Regions from separate parts of the Photorhabdus temperata genome, predicted to be linked through region 1. Evidence: riboswitches for the same ligand, from Rfam matches in the RefSeq annotation. Region 1 holds a riboswitch; each other region holds the start of a gene.

Region 1 (3,281 bases):
CCCTAATGATAGAGAAACATCATAAGCGGCACAGATTTCACAAATCTCGCGAAAATGTTGGTAGAGGAAGTTTTCCTGATGATGAGATAAGCACCATTTCGCCATAATTGAGCCACCGCGGGAGACGATCCCGGTTAGGCGTTTGGCTGTCATCGGTACATAGCGCAGCAGAACGCCGGCGTGAATAGTGAAGTAATCCACCCCTTGTTCCGCTTGTTCCAGCAAGGTATCACGGAACATTTCCCAGGTGAGGTTTTTCGCTACGCCATTAACTTTTTCCAGAGCTTGATAAATGGGGACGGTACCGATAGGAACCGGGCTGTTACGCAAGATCCATTCGCGGGTTTCGTGGATATAACGGCCAGTGGAGAGATCCATTACCGTATCCGCTCCCCAACGGGTAGACCAGATTAGCTTTTCTACTTCCTCTTCAATAGAAGAGGTCACTGAAGAGTTACCGATATTGGCGTTAACCTTCACCAGAAAATTACGACCAATAATCATGGGTTCTGATTCAGGATGATTGATATTGGCAGGGATAATTGCCCGACCCGCCGCGACTTCCTGACGGACAAATTCTGGTGTGATATTTTCTGGCAACTGAGCGCCGAAGCCTTGTCCGGCATGTTGTTGGCGTAGCACATCACCGCGGATACGTTCACGCCCCATATTTTCCCGTAGTGCAATAAATTCCATTTCCGGCGTGATGATGCCTTTACGGGCATAGTGCAATTGAGTCACGCGTTTGCCTTTACCAGCTTTTAATGGATGAGGGCGGTTATTGAAACGTAAATGATCGAGGCCAGCATCCGCCAGACGTTGTTGAGTAAAATCAGAGCTGAGGGCAGTAACAGGTTCAGTATCTTGACGTTCGTCGATCCATTGCTGGCGCAGTTTAGTTAACCCAACATGCACATCTAGCATGGAATCAGGATCGCCATAAGCGCCGGAAGTATCATAAACAGGGATAGCTTCGTTTTCCTCATATTGAGGTTTTTCTTTAGTTCCACTGATCAAAGTAGGTGATAACTGAATTTCCCGCATTGGGACTTGGATATCGTCACGTGAACCTTGGAGATAAATTCGTCGTGAGTTAGGGAATGAGACTCCCTGAATAGAATTAATAAATTCCTGAGCGGCATCGCGTTGAGCTTTACGTGGACGTGCCGGGCTGGGTTTTGGCGAAATATCAGTTGCAGGGATAACAATATTATTAGACATAGCAAATTCCTAACCGTGTTATTGGGAAAGTTGCTTGTCTGGAGCTCGCAGGGAGTAATAATTGATGGCTGAATGGACTCTTAGAAAACCTGGTGAGCCGACAGCGGTTGATTACTCTTGTTCCCTTCGCGGGTCTTAACCCGATCAGGTTCCGCGGATCCCGAATTAACGGTCTCAGCCTGTGTATGCTGCGATAAAACAGCTTACGCTAGGCACTCCGACAAGAAAGTAAACATTAGTATAGAAGGGATTATGAAAACTACAACCCTTGATAAATGAAAGTATTTACAATGACCAGGTTAATTGTTTCCAGCCATGTTGTTCTGCCTCAGCTTGCAAACGGGTATCGGCATTGACAGTAATCACCTCATCGGCAAACTGACACATCGGCAGATCATTAATCGAATCACTGTAAAAACGGATAGTTTCAGGATGACTATTTTGTTGCTCCAGCCACTGTTTCATTCGTTTTACTTTACCTTCACGAAAAGTGGCAATGCCGTCTATTTTGCCGGTATAACAGCTGTTTTCTACTACCATATCAATGCCCAGTGCAGTGTGAATACCAAATTCGGCAGCAATCTTTTTCACGATAAAAGAGACGGTGGCTGAGATAATAATGACCGGAACCTGTTGTTGTTGATATTCTTCAAGCAGAGCTTTAGCTTGTGGATAAAACCGTGGTCTGATTCTTTCTGCGACAAATTCGGTTAGCCAGGTATCAACTTGTTCTTGCGGAACCTGATGCAATGTTTGCAGGCTAAATGCCAGATAGTCATTCATATTCAACATACCTGCATTGTAATCAGCCATCATTTTTTCATCTGCTTCGATAAAACTGGGATCAGTAATTATGCCTTTTTCCCATAAGAATTCTGTCCATATAGCGCTGGAATCACCGGAGATTAAGGTGTCATCCAGATCAAACACGGCAAGCAGTTGTGGCATGATGTTGTGTTCCTCAAGTCAAAGCACGTTGATAGCTGAGAATAATGCTTGTAATACTGTGTAGTGACCAATAGCAATAAAAGCACGTTTTTCTGACTAGAAAGCGTATGATTTATACAAATATTAATCGTAATTATGATGTCATGATGATGCAACAACAAATCACAGGAACAGAACGTGGCTGGTGGATTATCAGCTATGAAAATCGTATTTGGCTCCCGGAAGGGGAATTACCTTTTGGAATTGCTGTCCAATGGTCATTGCAAGGAAAAATAGCGTGGCCTATTGGTGAATGGCAGGGTGAGAAAGTTTGGCTTATTTGTCAGAAAATGGCTTCAGATATGGTTTCGCTGCGGCAAATTATTTCAAGTGATAGTGGGCTGTTTCAGTTAGCTGGCCGTGGAGTGCAGTTGGCGGAGTTTTATCGCTCTCATCGGTATTGTGGTTATTGCGGTAGTGAAATGTATCATAGTGTCAGTGAATGGGCTTGTTTGTGCCATCACTGTCATGAACGTTATTATCCTCAGATCGCGCCTTGCATTATTGTCGGTATTCGTCGCAATGATCAGATTCTGCTGGCGCAGCATCAGCACCATCGTGGAGGGGGGTACACAGTACTGGCAGGATTTGTTGAAGTCGGTGAAACACTTGAAGAAGCGGTATCCCGTGAAGTAATGGAAGAGAGTAATATTAAAATCTGCAACTTACGTTATGTGGCTTCTCAACCGTGGCCTTTTCCTCATTCATTGATGATGGCATTTCTGGCTGATTATGACAGCGGTGAAATCCGTCATGATCCGAAAGAGCTAATTAGTGCAGACTGGTATCGCTATGATCAACTGCCATTGATCCCGCCAGCCAATACGATAGCCCGCCGGTTGATTGAAGACACGGTTGTTTTATGCCGAAATGCGTAATGTACTGTTTGGCGCGATTCAGCGGGAGAGATTTGTCTGCCATGCTACAATGGCAGCAAATCATTGCAGCCAGATAATATTGCGGCCAATAAATAAATGGAGCCTGTTATGAATGAGTTGAAAAACGACCGCTATTTGCGAGCTTTACTGCGCCAACCCGTTGATGTTACACCTGTATGGATGATGCGTCAGGCT
Region 2 (3,281 bases), on a different contig from region 1:
TTTAAAGCATTCTGGTACCCGTTTAGTAATTATCTGTGTCTGGTTTTCCTGGCCTTTATACTGGTCATTATTTTGATGATGGACAGTATCCGTATTTCAGTCATTTTGATGCCATTCTGGATTGGTATTCTATGGCTCGGATTTCTCATATCCCATTCCCGCAAGAATAAAATGGAAACCATGAACCAGGGATAACACACACCTGGATTATCATGATAAGGATACCAGGCTGATGTCACCCACAGCCTGGTATTTTTTTATCTGGTTACCATTGCCAGCGTAACCAGGCGAAGAGTACGTTACCGTTATTATATGTGCCGGGAATGTATGTCCCCTGAAACGATAACCGATTATATTCTATGGAGAATAGTGGCAGTGGGAGTGGAATAGGGACATAGTAATACTCATGACGGGCTGTGACACTTAAAGTGAAGCCAATACCCATTCGGAGGCCATCTAAATCACCGGGTATCCACATTTTCTGAAAACCATAACCAACGATGGGTTCTAAACGGTTATGAGAGTCCATAAAAGCCATAGCATAGAGAGAATGCCAGTCATTGTCTTCGTCGTAACGGTATTTACCATAACCGAAACCCCAGGGCCGCTCATTATATTTTTCAATTTTTTCTTCATCGTAGGTAAATCTGTTATGCCAGGTAATTACCGGCAGATAAAGTTCATTGCTGGGTGCATCCCAAGTGAGAGCGACATTATTGCTGAATTTTCCCCATAAACTGTCTGAACTGTTGTCATTACTGGCTTGTGTAGGGGATTGCATGGTTGTTAATGATTGATTGTTGGTATTTGCTGTTGTTGCAAACACTGTCCCAGGTGAGACGAGAAAAGTTACTGTTAGGGCACAGGCTGCGGTTAAATCAAACTTCATTATTTATTGCTCCAATTTCCCGGCGACATAAATTGGGAAGATCTTTTGTATCACGTAAAATATGACAAACATCTAAATTCAGGAATTCTACTCTTGCTATTTTAAATAAAACTTAAACGAGAAATTAATATTAAGATGTTATATGTATTAAATGAGTATATTTAATACTGATATTTGGACTGACGAATATTGGGAAATGTGTTGACTCTTTCTTTCACCCAAAGAGGGGGGATGCGCGCCTGTAGACATACCACAGATATAAAGATTCTAACAATAAGAAAGGCAAAATAAATTAATATTATTTATATGATTTGAAGTTTTGTTGAGTGGATAAACTGTAAGCTAATTAGGATAACCTTGGATTTTCAAATTTTTGCGGTTATGTTAAACAATAATTGTTGTTAAGAATTTTAAATATGTGCGTTAGCTCCATAGCTGATAAAAAATGGCTTGCCATCATATTAAGAATATGTGATAAATCGTTCGGGTAAACGAGGTACGGTTCTGTTAATAGCAGCAACTCGCTCTGGTTTTTATGTTGCGCCGAACGGCGAATTAGAATTAAGTGATCCAAAGGAAATTCTTAAAATGGCAAAAATCACTGGTACTGTAAAGTGGTTCAACGAATCTAAAGGTTTTGGTTTTATTACTCCAGCTGATGGCAGCAAAGATGTATTTGTACATTTTAGCGCTATTCAGAGCGAAGGTTTTAAAACTTTGGCAGAAGGTCAAAAAGTTGAGTTTGAAATTCAGGACGGTCAGAAAGGTCCTTCTGCGGCAAACGTCACAGCAGCATAACTTCTTTTTGTCAATCATTTTGAATTGACGAAGTAAATTTGTTGTCTTAATTGGTTTTTTATTGGCAACAATGACATACCGATATCACCCTGTTGGTTATCTGATAGGGTGTTTTTGTTTTGACTCGGGGTGCTCTTCACTGAGCTGAGATGAACCCGTAATACCTGATCTGGATAATGCCAGCGTAGGGAAGTCAAGGTGTCTTTTTCCTGATACCTGCTTTTCTTTTGCTGGTGGGAAGGAGTACCTATGGTAAGAATCAATTCACTGACAATTGCCGGGACTGATCCTAGCGGTGGCGCCGGTATTCAAGCTGATCTAAAAACTTTCTCTGCGCTTGGTGCTTATGGCACAACAGTAATGACAGCTCTTGTCGCACAAAATACGCATGGCGTGCAATCTGTTTATGACATAGATCCTGCTTTCGTTGCTGCACAGCTTGAGTCTGTGCTGTCAGACATCAGAATCGATAGCGCCAAGATAGGCATGTTATCTAATGCGGCCAATGTTGCAGTAGTTGCAGACGCAATAAGCCGTTATTCAGTACCTTATGTTGTATTGGATACGGTGATGATTGCGAAAAGCGGTGATCCGCTGCTGGCGCCGGAAGCGGTTTCTGCGGTTGTTGAACGGCTGCTACCGAAGGTGTCGTTGATGACGCCGAATTTGCTGGAAGCCGCAACCATATTGAGATGCGCTGTAGCAGAAACCGAAGCAGACATGCAAAAACAAGGACGTGAATTATTATCACTGGGATGTGAAGCGGTTTTACTTAAAGGCGGACATCTTACCGACGGTGAAAGCCCTGATTGGCTATTTACGGGGAAGGGAGAATGGCGTTTCACTGCTCCCAGAATCAATACTCGTCATACTCATGGTACAGGGTGTACGCTTTCCGCTGCATTAGCGGCTTTGCGTCCACGTTATCCGGATTGGCAGACAACGCTTCCTGTTGCCAAATTATACCTCCAGACGGCATTAGAACAGGCAGATTCTCTGGATGTCGGAACCGGAATTGGACCTGTACATCATTTTCATCAGTGGTGGTGAGGGAGCGTGATTCGGTGATAATGAGTCATGAAGGGTAAGATGCCTGTGCTATGAGAGCAATATGGCTCAGAATGTGTAATGTCTTCACGATTTTATTCATCATCACCGATGACAAGCCTTATTAAGCGATAGTCACTTGCTGATCCAGATAGACATCTTGAACCGCATTAATCAGTTCAACACCCTCTTTCATGGATTTTTTGAAAGCTTTACGACCGAGGATCAACCCCATACCACCTGCACGTTTATTAATGACGGCGGTACGAACTGAATCACTCAAATCATTATCACCGGATGCGCCGCCTGAGTTAATCAAGCCGGCACGACCCATGTAGCAATTAGCTATCTGATAACGAACCAGATCGATTGGGTGATCGGTGGTTAAATTGGTATAAACACGCTTATCTGTATGACCAAAACCAATCGCAGTATAGCCGCCATTATTTTCAGCCATTTTCTGTTTAACGATATCGGCACCGATAGTGGCGGCTAAATGGTTAGCCTGACCGGTTAAATCAGCGCTGGCGTGATAATCCACTCCCTC
Region 3 (3,281 bases), on a different contig from region 1:
GAGGGTCATTCAAAAGGTAGGAATAGAGATCAAAAATCGCAGCACTCTCTTTTTGAGAGCCGGTAGTAAAACGCTTACTGAGCCGCCGGCATTCCGCCATCGTATCTTCAAGCGCCTGAATCAGACGAGAGCGTTCCGCAGCATGATCAAGGGTTGATGCTTCAAAAATTTGTTCAAGTGAAGGCTGGGAACAATCCTGCCAACCCTGGGCCATGACGATGCCACTGGAAATCGCCAATGCTTTAATTCGGGTCTGCCGGTAGTGACCAAACAAACCCTTGGTCTGCGCCTGAGCAAGAATCACGGCCAGCTGTGTCGCAAGCGTCACCATAAAGGATTCTTCGGTCTCATTAAACAAACGTTGTTCCTGCTGTTGAACGACCAGAACGCCTTGCAACTGACGGCGATAAATAACGGGAACTCCCAAAAAAGCGCGGAAGTTATCTTCCTTAACCTGAGGCAGGTATTTGAAACTCGGATGACTGCGTACATCCGCCAAATTAATCAGTTCAGATAATTGACCAACTTGTCCAACGACTCCCTCACCAAATGCCAGACTAATAGTTCCGCCCCGGGGTTTCCTCAATCCTCGGGTTGCCATCAGGTAATAACACTGCCGTTGATGATCAGCAAGATAGATAGAGCACACATCTGTGCTCATCGCCAGGCAAGTCTCATTCACCAATAGCTCAAGCGCTTCGGCCAGATTGGTTGCCATAGCAACTTTTTCAACAATTTCCCGCAAGCGCATAAGCATGGAACTAACCTAACTTCTTTTGCGACGATAAGAATATGAAGAACGCGACAACGATATGCTTTCTTGCATTGGCATCACAACCGAAGCAAATTCCTTCATCACACGCCGGTAAACATCGCGCTTAAAAGAGACAACCTGCCGGACAGGATACCAATAGCTGACCCAGCGCCAGCCATCAAACTCCGGGGTGTTACTGTGCTGCACATTAATATCTTCTTCATCACAAAGCAGTTGTAATAAAAACCACCGCTGCTTTTGGCCAATACAGACAGGTCTTGTATCCCAACGCACCAAACGCTTGGGTAATTTGTAACGTAACCAATTACGGGTAGAGGTCAGAACGCGTACATCTTTCCGACCTAAACCCACTTCTTCATACAGTTCCCGGTACATAGCCTGCTCTGGTGATTCCCCCGGATTAATCCCCCCCTGAGGGAATTGCCAGGAATGTTGCCCATAACGCCGGGCCCACAAAACCTGGCCTTGTCGATTACAAATTACAATTCCTACATTCGGGCGGTAGCCATCATCATCGATCACCAGACTACCTCAATAAACTAAATTTGAAAGATGACTAATTGTTTCACACTACCCTCAAGTGGTAAACCTCTATCATTGGACTTTGCAGTCGCTAGCTAAATCTCTACAATAGCGCCATCTCAACGGGGTGCTGGCTGTTTAAAACAGTCTTGCTGAGAGTAAACCCGCCGAACCTGATCCGGCTAATACCGGCGTAGGGATTTGAGCTGCTAATTGTTTCGCAGAAATTATCTTTCCGTTTAGCGCGCCCTCAGATCCTTTGCCAATCCTCTTAAATTAAGGAGAGCAAAGTGTTTAAGACGTTATTTTCCAAATTAATCGTACTGACGGTACTGTCAGCCTCTGCTTTGTTATTGAGTCAAGTTGCACAGGCAAAGCCGGTATTAACTGTCTACACCTATGATTCTTTTGCCACCGAATGGGGACCAGGGCCTGCGATTAAAAAAGCGTTTGAAGCTGAATGTGACTGTGAACTGAAATTTGTTGCTCTGGAAGATGGTGTGTCCCTGCTCAACCGCCTCAGAATGGAGGGAAAGCGCACGGCTGCCGATATTATCCTAGGTCTGGATAACAACTTGATTCAAGCGGCCCAACAAACCGGTCTGTTCACTGAAAGCCAAGTGGATACCCACAAACTGAAACTGCCTGTGCCATGGAATAACAACGTATTTATTCCTTACGACTATGGTTACTTTGCCTTCATTTACAACAAAAATACGTTGCCAAATCCGCCAAAGAGCATGGATGAACTGATCAACAGTCAGAATAACTGGAAAGTGATCTATCAAGATCCCCGCACCAGCACACCAGGGCAAGGCTTGCTGTTGTGGATGCAGAAAATTTATGGTGATGATGCCCCACAAGCCTGGCAAAAACTGGCAAAGAAAACACTGACAGTCACCAAAGGCTGGAGTGAAGCTTATGGTCTGTTCCTGAAAGGCGAAGGCGATTTGGTCCTGAGCTATACCTCTTCACCGGGCTATCACATTTTGTCTGAGAAGAAAGACTATTATGCTGCGGCAACGTTTAGTGAAGGTCATTACCTGCAAGTCGAAGTTGCCGCCCAACTAGCCTCCAGCAAGCAACCGGAACTTGCCCAGAAATTTATGCGATTTATATTAACTCCGGCTTTCCAACAGGAAATTCCAACCACTAACTGGATGTATCCGGTTATTGATATCCAACTACCAGAAGTTTATTCACAGCTTTCAATACCAGAAAAATCATTACAGTACCGCGCAGAAGACGTCGCAAAACACCGTAATCAATGGATTCGTGCATGGCAAAGCGCTGTCAGCCGCTGATAGCCGGATGGCTGTTGCCGGGGGCGATTGCCTCCGGTCTTTTGCTATTGGTCGCTTTACTGGCATTCGGTACACTTTGGTTTAACGCGCCTGAAGGCGACTGGTACTTGCTGACAGAAGATCGCTATTTGTGGCATGTGGTGCGTTTTACATTCTGGCAAGCTTTTTTATCGGCTCTGTTTTCTGTTATACCCGCTATTTTTCTTTCCCGAGCACTCTATCGCCGTCATTTTCCAGGCCGGACCTTGTTTCTGCGCCTGTGTGCTATGACGCTGGTTTTGCCTGTACTGGTCGCTCTGTTTGGCATTTTGACTGTCTATGGCAGAGTCGGCTGGCTGGCGCAGTTCTGTGAATGGGCCGGTATTCATTACCATTTCACACCTTACGGTTTACAGGGAATTTTGCTGGCGCATATCTTCTTTAATATGCCACTGGCAACACGGCTGTTACTGCAATCACTGGAAAACATTGCGGTGGAACAACGGCAGTTAGCCGCACAGTTAGGCATGAATGAATGGCAACATTTTCGTTTCGTTGAATGGCCTTACCTACGCCGCCAAATCCTGCCAACCGGCGCGCTGATTTTTATGCTCTGCTTCGCCAGTTTTGCCACAGTGCTGGCTTTAGGTGGCGGGCCTGCGGCAACGACTATCGAGCTGGCAATCTATCAGGCGTTAAGC

Evidence for each region. A riboswitch is a leader RNA that binds a small molecule or an ion and turns the genes downstream of it on or off. The one in region 1 is predicted to bind thiamine pyrophosphate.
Region 2: linked by a shared signal. The riboswitch ahead of thiD (bifunctional hydroxymethylpyrimidine kinase/phosphomethylpyrimidine kinase) and the one ahead of thiC (phosphomethylpyrimidine synthase ThiC) in region 1 are both predicted to bind thiamine pyrophosphate.
Region 3: linked by a shared signal. The riboswitch ahead of thiB (thiamine ABC transporter substrate binding subunit) and the one ahead of thiC (phosphomethylpyrimidine synthase ThiC) in region 1 are both predicted to bind thiamine pyrophosphate.

What each region holds. Positions count from the first base shown of each region.
Region 1 covers NZ_JAJAFX010000032.1:6,675-9,955, reverse strand. The annotation lists gene thiC (phosphomethylpyrimidine synthase ThiC) at 1-1,221, opposite strand, end outside; TPP riboswitch at 1,326-1,451, opposite strand; gene LGZ99_RS13705 (HAD family hydrolase) at 1,507-2,169, opposite strand; gene nudC (NAD(+) diphosphatase) at 2,319-3,086, shown strand; gene hemE (uroporphyrinogen decarboxylase) at 3,195-3,281, shown strand, end outside.
Region 2 covers NZ_JAJAFX010000015.1:75,659-78,939, reverse strand. The annotation lists gene LGZ99_RS08015 (amino acid permease) at 1-195, shown strand, start outside; gene pagP (lipid IV(A) palmitoyltransferase PagP) at 266-889, opposite strand; gene cspE (transcription antiterminator/RNA stability regulator CspE) at 1,478-1,687, shown strand; TPP riboswitch at 1,803-1,895, shown strand; gene thiD (bifunctional hydroxymethylpyrimidine kinase/phosphomethylpyrimidine kinase) at 1,937-2,737, shown strand; gene fbaB (class I fructose-bisphosphate aldolase) at 2,859-3,281, opposite strand, start outside.
Region 3 covers NZ_JAJAFX010000001.1:42,542-45,822, reverse strand. The annotation lists gene ptsP (phosphoenolpyruvate--protein phosphotransferase) at 1-757, opposite strand, end outside; gene rppH (RNA pyrophosphohydrolase) at 767-1,297, opposite strand; TPP riboswitch at 1,411-1,515, shown strand; gene thiB (thiamine ABC transporter substrate binding subunit) at 1,588-2,601, shown strand; gene thiP (thiamine/thiamine pyrophosphate ABC transporter permease ThiP) at 2,577-3,281, shown strand, end outside.